2 regions of the Rhizobium sp. NPDC090279 genome follow, and region 2 is predicted to be linked to the other one. Evidence: predicted binding sites of a transcription regulator. Region 2 holds the regulator's gene; the other holds the start of a gene.

Region 1 (4,163 bases), on a different contig from region 2:
TTCCCAGGCGACGGCCTATGTGGTCGACAAGGGCAACCATCGCCACTTCATGGAAAAGGAAATCTACGAGCAACCGGAGGTCATCTCCCATGCGCTCAGCCATTACGTCGATTTCGCCAGTCATCGCGTACGTCCGGAGATATCGGCGATCGACTTCGGCGGCGTTTCAGGTCTCGCAATTTCTGCCTGCGGCACGGCCTATCTCGCCGGCCTGGTCGGCAAATACTGGTTCGAGCGCTATGCGCGCCTCCCGGTCGAGATCGACGTTGCCTCCGAGTTCCGTTATCGCGAAATGCCTTTGTCGCCGTCTCAGGCGGCGCTGTTCATCTCGCAGTCCGGCGAGACGGCTGATACGCTCGCCTCGCTGCGCTATTGCCGGGATAACGGCCTGAAGATCGGTGCCGTCGTCAACGTCAAGGAATCGACCATCGCGCGCGAATCCGATGCGGTGTTTCCGATCATGGCAGGTCCGGAAATCGGTGTCGCCTCGACCAAGGCTTTCACCTGCCAGCTCGCCGTACTCGCTTCGCTGGCGATCGGAGCCGGTGTCGCGCGTGGTACCGTCAGCGCTGCGGATGAACAGGAAATGGTGCGCCATCTTGTCGAGATGCCGCGCATCATGGCGAACGTCCTGAACCTCATCCAGCCGCAAATGGAAAGCCTGTCGCGCGAGATCTCGAAGTTCAAGGATGTGCTCTATCTCGGCCGCGGCACCAGCTTCCCGCTCGCCATGGAAGGCGCGCTGAAGCTCAAGGAAATCTCCTATATCCACGCCGAAGGCTACGCGGCCGGCGAATTGAAGCATGGGCCGATCGCGTTGATCGATGAGAACATGCCCGTGATCGTCATCGCGCCGCATGACCGCTTCTTCGACAAGACCGTTTCCAACATGCAGGAAGTGGCGGCGCGCGGCGGTCGAATCATCTTCATCACGGATGAACTCGGCGCGGCCGCGTCGACATTGCCGACCATGGCGACGATCACCTTGCCCGTCGTCGACGAGATCATCGCGCCGATCATCTTTTCGCTGCCTATTCAATTGCTTGCCTATCATACCGCTGTCTTCATGGGCACGGACGTCGATCAGCCGCGCAATCTCGCGAAATCAGTCACTGTGGAATAGGACTCCTTCCGTCGCGCATTTGCTGTCACGTCGTCGTGAGCCGGACGTTTGTTCGGCGCGGCGACGCGGTTGGCGGGTTGTCTGCCGCGCCGATTTCTGGCACGATTCGTCCACGGAGATGGTGGGGAGGATTGGCCTGATAGAGGTAGGCGGCGGAACGGAGTTTCGAGCGGCGAATGACTGAAAAGCTCATCAAAATGTCCGTGACCACGCGGATCAGAAACAATTTCCTGGCCGGCCTGATCATCTGCGCTCCGATCGCCATTACTCTCTGGCTGACATGGTCGGTCGTCCATTGGGCCGATAGCTGGGTTCGCCCCTATATCCCCGCGCGCTACGACCCGGAGAGCTATCTGAATTTCGCCGTTCCCGGCACCGGCCTACTGATCGCCATGATCTTCATCACGCTGGTCGGTTTTCTCGCCAAGAACCTGATCGGCCAGAGCATCGTCCGCGTCGGCGAGTCGATCGTCAATCGCGTTCCGCTGGTGCGGACCATCTACAAGAGCGTCAAGCAGATCTTCGAAACCGTGCTCAAGGAGCAGGGCACGTCCTTCAAAAAGGTCGGGCTGATCGAGTATCCGAGCCCCGGCCTCTGGTCCATGGTGTTCATATCGACCGATGCCAAGGGCGAGATCGCCTCGAAATTCAACGCCATGGGGCAGGACATGGTGGCGGTCTTTTTGCCGCCGACGCCGGTGCCGACGGCAGGATTTCTGGTCTTCGTTCCGCGTGAAAAGATCACGGTGCTCGACATGAGCCCCGAGGACGGTGCCAAGCTCCTGATTTCAGGCGGCCTCGTTGCGCCCGAATACAAGGAACTGATCGCCGCCAAGGAGCTGCGGCAACCCGTTCCCATCAAGTCCCTATCCTAGAATTACTCCCTTTCCTATAGTTGGATGGATATCCTCGCGTATAGCGCGAACTGTCATGTCCCTATCATGTTGACGCCTTAGATCGTCGTTGGGGACCGATAATCGGATGTATCTCATCATCGAATGTTCGGAGCGTCGGCACCGGCTCTCGTCTTTCGACGCGGTTTGAAAGCAGGCCGGAGATCGATGCCGTTATCTCCGCAAGGGTTTTCATCAGGAGGATATTGTCTTGGGATATATGCGTTCGAAGAGCTTGCCGCTGCTGTCGGCTGCACTCGCCACATTTGTTTTTACCGCGCCGCTGACGGCACTCGCAGATAATTCCGTAAGCGTCCAGGGCGTAACGCTCGTCAACAAGGGACGCGTCGCCATCGGTCGTATTCCGGCCAACCAGCGCGACAAGTTCGGCGAGACTTTTGGCTCGGGCTCGGGCATGTCGATCGACACCAAGAGCTGGACCCGCAATGCAGACGGCACCTACAAGGGATCGTTGTGGCTACTGCCGGACCGTGGTTACAATGTTGCGGGCACCACGGATTACCGTGCACGCCTCAACACCATCGATGTCAAGCTGACGCCCGTCGCTCCCGGCGCAACGCCGGCAGCAGGCAAGGAACAGTCGGGCGTCGACGCCAAGCTCGCGGATAGCCTGCTGCTGAAGGACAGCAAGGGCGCCGACACGACCGGCCTCGACCCGGCAAACGGTGTCCGCAATCCGGAAGGCGCCATGCCGTTGTTGCCGCAAGCGCCGAACGGCAAGATCTCGCTCGACAACGAAGCCATCGCCCGTCTGCCCGACGGCTCGATGTTCATCAGTGATGAATACGGCCCCTATATCTATCGCTTCTCGGCGGCTGGCCAAATGATGTCGGTCACAACACCGCCGGCCGCCTTCCTGCCGATGCGCCATGGTGCCGTGAACTTCTCCTCGAACAATCCGGGACCTGGCGAAACCGCGCCCGATCCGAAGGACCCGACCAGAGGCCGCCAGAACAACCAGGGCTTCGAGGGCATGTCGCTCACCCCGGACGGCAAGTTCCTGATCGCCGTGCTCCAGTCGGCGACCCGCCAGGATGGCGGCGATTCCGGCTCGACGCGGCAGAATACGCGTGCTCTGGTCTACGATGTAGCCGATCTCGATCATCTGAAACTGGCGCATGAATATGTCGTACCGCTGCCGGTCTTCACCAATGACAAGGGCAAGACGGCCGTTGCTGCCCAGAGCGAAATCGTGGCGCTCTCGCCGACGAGCTTCCTGATGCTCGCGCGCGACAGCAACAACGGTTACGGCCAGAAGGGCGACAAGTCGATCTATCGCAGCATCGTCGCTGTCGATGCGTCCGCTGCAACCGACATTGGCGGCGGCAAGTTCGACGGCGACACGGCTGTCGCTCCAAAGGGCGTCCTCGATCCGTCGGTGAAGCCGGCGACGGTCAGCCAGTTCATCGACATCAACGACAATGCCGATCTGGCCCGCTTCGGCCTTCACAACGGCGCTCCGAACGACCGCAACAATCTCTCGGAAAAATGGGAGGCCATGTCGCTCGCCAGCGTTCAGGACCCGAAGCTGCCGGACGACTATTTCCTGTTCGTCGCCAACGACAATGATTTCATCACCCAGGACGGCTTCCAGGTTGGGGCTGCCTATAAGGATGACAGCGGCGCGGATGTCGACACCATGTTCCAGGTGTTTCAGGTCACGATTCCGGGTCTTGCTGCGAAGTAATCAGGTGAAATAGGGATGGACGCGGCAGACGCGTCCATCCATTCAACCTGCCCGCAGGAAGCGGATCGCTTCGTCGCGGCGGAAGAGATAGAGCAGGGTGCGCACTGCCGAGCCGCGTTCGCTTGTCAGCTCCGGATCGCGCTCGATCAGATAGGCGGCATCCTTGCGAGCGATTTCCAGAAGGTCGGCATGAGCCTCGAGGCTGGCGATGCGAAAACCCGGCGTGCCGGACTGGCGCGTGCCCAAGAGCTCGCCCTCGCCACGCAGCTTCAGATCCTCTTCGGCAATGCGAAAGCCGTCTTCGGTGTCGCGCATGATCGACAGCCGCGCATGGCCGGTCTCGCCAAGCGGTCCCTTGTAGAGCAGGATGCAGGTGGAGGCCTCATCGCCGCGTCCGACACGGCCACGCAGCTGATGCAACTGCGCCAGGCCGAAACGC
Region 2 (4,163 bases):
TGTCGCCGGCCAGAACGCCTAGCAGATGCTCGGCGCGAACCGCCTGCAGAAGCTCGGCCTGCGGAATTGCACTCTTGATGCCGAGCATGAGGCCTTCGCCGCGAACGTCCTCGATGATGTCGGGGAAGCGATCCTTGAGCGAGGCAAGTCCCTGACGGAAGATCAGGGCGATATCGCGGACATGCTGCAGGAAGCCTTCGGCGAGCACGATGTCGAGGACGGCATTGCCGACCGCCATGGCGAGCGGATTGCCGCCATAGGTCGAGCCGTGCGTGCCGGCCTTCATGCCCGAGGCGGCTTCCGCGGTGGCAAGGCATGCGCCGAGCGGGAAACCGCCGCCGATACCCTTGGCGACCGCCATGATGTCCGGCTTGATACCAGCCCATTCATGGGCGAAGAGCTTACCCGTGCGGCCGACGCCGCATTGTACTTCATCGAGAACCAGCAGCAGGCCGTGTTCGTCGCAGATCTCACGCAGGCCGCGCAGGAATTCGTTGGTCGCCGGGCGGATGCCGCCCTCGCCCTGCACAGGCTCGATCAGGATCGCGGCCGTCGCATCGGTGATGGCGGCACGCACGGCATCGAGATCGCCGAAAGGCACCTGATCGAAGCCCGGCGCCTTCGGGCCGAAGCCCTCGATATATTTTTCCTGACCGCCGGCGGCGATCGTCGCGATGGTGCGGCCATGGAAGGCGCCCTCGAAGGTGATGATGTGGAACTTTTCGGGATGTCCCTTGGCGAACTGATAGCGCCGCGCCGTCTTGATGGCGCATTCGAGCGCCTCGGCGCCTGAGTTGGTGAAAAACACCTTGTCGGCGAAGGTCACGTCCGTCAACCGCTTCGAAAGCTTCTCCTGACCGGGCACCTCGTAGAGGTTGGACAGATGCCACACCTTGTCGGCCTGCGCCTTCAGTTCCGCGACGAGATGGGGGTGCGCATGGCCGAGCGAATTAACCGCAACGCCGGCTGCGAAATCGAGGTAGCGTTCGCCGCTTTCCGTGATCAGCCAGACGCCTTCGCCTCGCTCGAACCGCAGCGGAGCACGCATGTAGGTGTCATAAAGCGGCGCGGTCTCGGCCATGGCCATATCTCCTCGATCACAACTTTAAGGACCGATCGCTTCCGTTTGATGAAACGGGTCCGAAAAAATCAAAAATGCCGCCTTGCGGCGGCCTGCGCACTATTGATGTTTTGCACCGCGATGTCAACAAAACTGCCGTTTTGGCAGGTGCGAGAAAGCGCTTGCGGGCAAAAGGGATAGGTTCGGCGGCGGCTATTGCAGAAATGCCACGCCGGGACAGCAAGTTGGGGAAAACCTCGAAATCGATTCCTCAAGATTCCCGCGACTCTTGTCACGGAGTCAGCCTCACACTAGGTTAAAAAGCAATTGCTAGACTGCATGCGGCGGAACTAGTCACCACAATTTTAGAGCGTTTCGCGCCTCGACCCCATACGAGGCAATGGTGAGGGATTCTGCCATCGGAAACGCGACAGCGGAGACAGGGCATGAATTGGACAGACGAACGCGTCGAGAAGCTGAAAAAGCTATGGTCCGAAGGGTTGAGCGCCAGCCAGATCGCTGCGCAGCTTGGTGGCGTGAGCCGTAACGCCGTCATCGGCAAGGTGCATCGCCTGAACCTTCCCGGCCGAGCGAAGGCGGGCGGCACGGCAACCGCAGCACGCACGCCGAAGCGCAGCGCCGCAGCTCCCCGCGCAGCGAGCTATGGAACGCGTGTTGCAACCCGCACCGTGGTCACCCGCCAGCAGGGCGCAACCATGCTGAGGGAAGAAGTCGAGATCGATGCCGTCAACGAGATCCAGTATCGCCCGGCCACCAATGTCGTCGTCCCGATCTCCCGGCGCCTCGGCCTGACGGAACTGACCGAGCGCACCTGCAAGTGGCCGGTCGGCGATCCCTTGAAGGACGATTTCCACTTCTGCGGCAACGAGAGCCCAGATGCATCGCCCTATTGCGGCTACCATCAGCGCCTGGCCTATCAGCCGGTGCATGAGCGGCGTCGGCCGGCGCAACCGCGCGGCTGAGATGCCCCATAATTGAGGTAAAGAAACGGGCCCTTTGGGGCCCGTTTTCTGTTTCCGCCGCTATGTTGAGTGCCTGATCGGGTATTCCCGCTCAGGCCTCCATGGAGTAGCCCGCGCCGCGAACGGTGCGGATGACATCCTGCATATTGGAGAAGTTGAGCGCCTTGCGCAGGCGGCCGACATGGACGTCGACAGTACGTTCGTCGACATAGATATCGTGTCCCCAAACGCCGTCGAGCAGCTGCGAACGCGAGAAGACACGGCCCGGCGAGGACATCAGGAATTCCAGCAGGCGGAATTCCGTCGGCCCCAACCGCACTTCGCGGCTCTTGCGGTGAACGCGATGGGTCTCGCGGTCGAGCTCGATATCGCCACAACGAAGCACCGTGGAGAGAACCTCCGGACGGGCGCGCCGCAGCATCGCCTTGACGCGAGCCATCAGCTCCGGCGTCGAGAACGGCTTGACGACGTAGTCGTCCGCGCCGGTGGAAAGACCACGCACGCGCTCGCTCTCCTCGCCGCGGGCCGTCAGCATGATGATCGGCAGCCGCTCCGTCTCCGGCCGCATACGCAGCCGGCGGCAGAGCTCGATGCCGGATACACCGGGGAGCATCCAGTCGAGGATCAGAAGGTCGGGGATGCGCTCCTGGAGACGCAGCTCGGCCTCATCGCCTCTGAGGATCGTATCGACCTCGAAGCCTTCGGCCTCGAGATTGTAGCGCAGCAGAACGCTGAGCGCTTCCTCGTCTTCTACAACAGCAACTCTCGGAACCATGCGCCTATGGTCTCCTTTCTTCGCTTCCAGATTATTCCGTCACTGCGCCGACGGTGTTGGCGGTATCGTCTTTCGGGCGCTCGCCTTCCGGCTGGGCACCGGTCGCCATGTAATAGATCGTCTCGGCGATGTTGGTGGCATGGTCGCCGATGCGCTCGATGTTCTTGGCGCAGAAGAGAAGATGCGTGCAGGTGGTGATGTTGCGCGGATCTTCCATCATGTAGGTCAGCATCTCGCGGAACAGCGAGGTGTACATCGCGTCGATTTCCTCGTCGCGTTCGCGGATCGACACGGCCTTGTCCGGCGAGCGGGTGGCGTAGACGTCGAGGACTTCTTTGAGCTGGCTCAGCGCCAGTTCGGACAGGTGTTCGATGCCGCGGGCGAGACGACGGGGAACACCGGTGCCCTGCACGGCGATGACGCGCTTGGCGGTGTTCTTGCCGAGATCGCCGACGCGCTCCAGATCGGAGGCGATGCGGATCGAGCCCATGATCTCGCGCAGGTCGGCCGCCATCGGCTGACGACGAGCGATGGTGACGATCGCCTTGTCGCCGACTTCGCGCTCGGCATGGTCGAGAACGACGTCGTCGGAGATGACCTTCTGGGCGAGGCCGGTATCGCTGTTGACCAGCGCGCGGACGCTGTCGCTGACCATCTGCTCGGCCAGACCGCCCATTTCAGCAATGCGGCGCGTCAGGAACTTCAGGTCTTCGTCATAGGCAGAGAGAATGTGAGTGGAGACCATTTTTCTATCCTCAAGGTAAACTGTGTGAAAGGAGCCGCGCGCCTGACATCATCAACCAAAACGGCCCATGATGTAATCCTGCGTGCGGAAATCGTCGGGATTGGTGAACATCTTATCGGTGTCGTTCTCCTCAACCAGATGGCCGAGATGGAACATTGCGGTGCGTTGCGAGACGCGGGCTGCCTGCTGCATGGAATGCGTCACGATGACGATCGTGAAATTTTCCCGCAGCTCATGGATAAGGTCTTCGACCTTGGCGGTTGCGATCGGATCGAGCGCCGAACAGGGCTCGTCCATCAGGATGACCTCGGGGCTGACGGCAACGGCGCGGGCGATGCACAGGCGCTGCTGCTGACCACCCGACAGGCTCGTGCCGGCATCGTGGAGGCGATCCCGGACTTCGCCCCAAAGGCCTGCCTTCTGCAGGCTGGTCTCGACGATATGATCGAGATCGGCCTTGGAGCGATGCAGGCCATGGATACGAGGCCCGTAGGCGACATTCTCGTAGATCGACTTCGGAAACGGATTGGGCTTCTGGAAGACCATGCCCACCCGAGCGCGCAATTCCACGACATCGATGCTGTTGTCGTAGACATCCCG

What was found. Region 2 encodes PhoB, which activates phosphate uptake and scavenging genes when phosphate is short. Its sites were predicted from a motif close to TGTCATNNANCTGTCAT; they were not measured.
Region 1: the regulator PhoB is predicted to act here: its motif matches at 2,050-2,066, upstream of ACIQWP_RS23230 (esterase-like activity of phytase family protein).

What each region holds. Positions count from the first base shown of each region.
Region 1 is NZ_JBIVYI010000009.1:246,622-250,784, forward strand. It holds gene glmS (glutamine--fructose-6-phosphate transaminase (isomerizing)) at 1-1,123, shown strand, start outside; gene ACIQWP_RS23225 (DUF502 domain-containing protein) at 1,300-1,998, shown strand; gene ACIQWP_RS23230 (esterase-like activity of phytase family protein) at 2,237-3,724, shown strand; gene recG (ATP-dependent DNA helicase RecG) at 3,767-4,163, opposite strand, start outside.
Region 2 is NZ_JBIVYI010000003.1:425,035-429,197, reverse strand. It holds gene ACIQWP_RS10100 (aspartate aminotransferase family protein) at 1-1,081, opposite strand, end outside; gene ACIQWP_RS10095 (GcrA family cell cycle regulator) at 1,507-2,043, shown strand; gene phoB (phosphate regulon transcriptional regulator PhoB) at 2,135-2,818, opposite strand; gene phoU (phosphate signaling complex protein PhoU) at 2,850-3,563, opposite strand; gene pstB (phosphate ABC transporter ATP-binding protein PstB) at 3,615-4,163, opposite strand, start outside.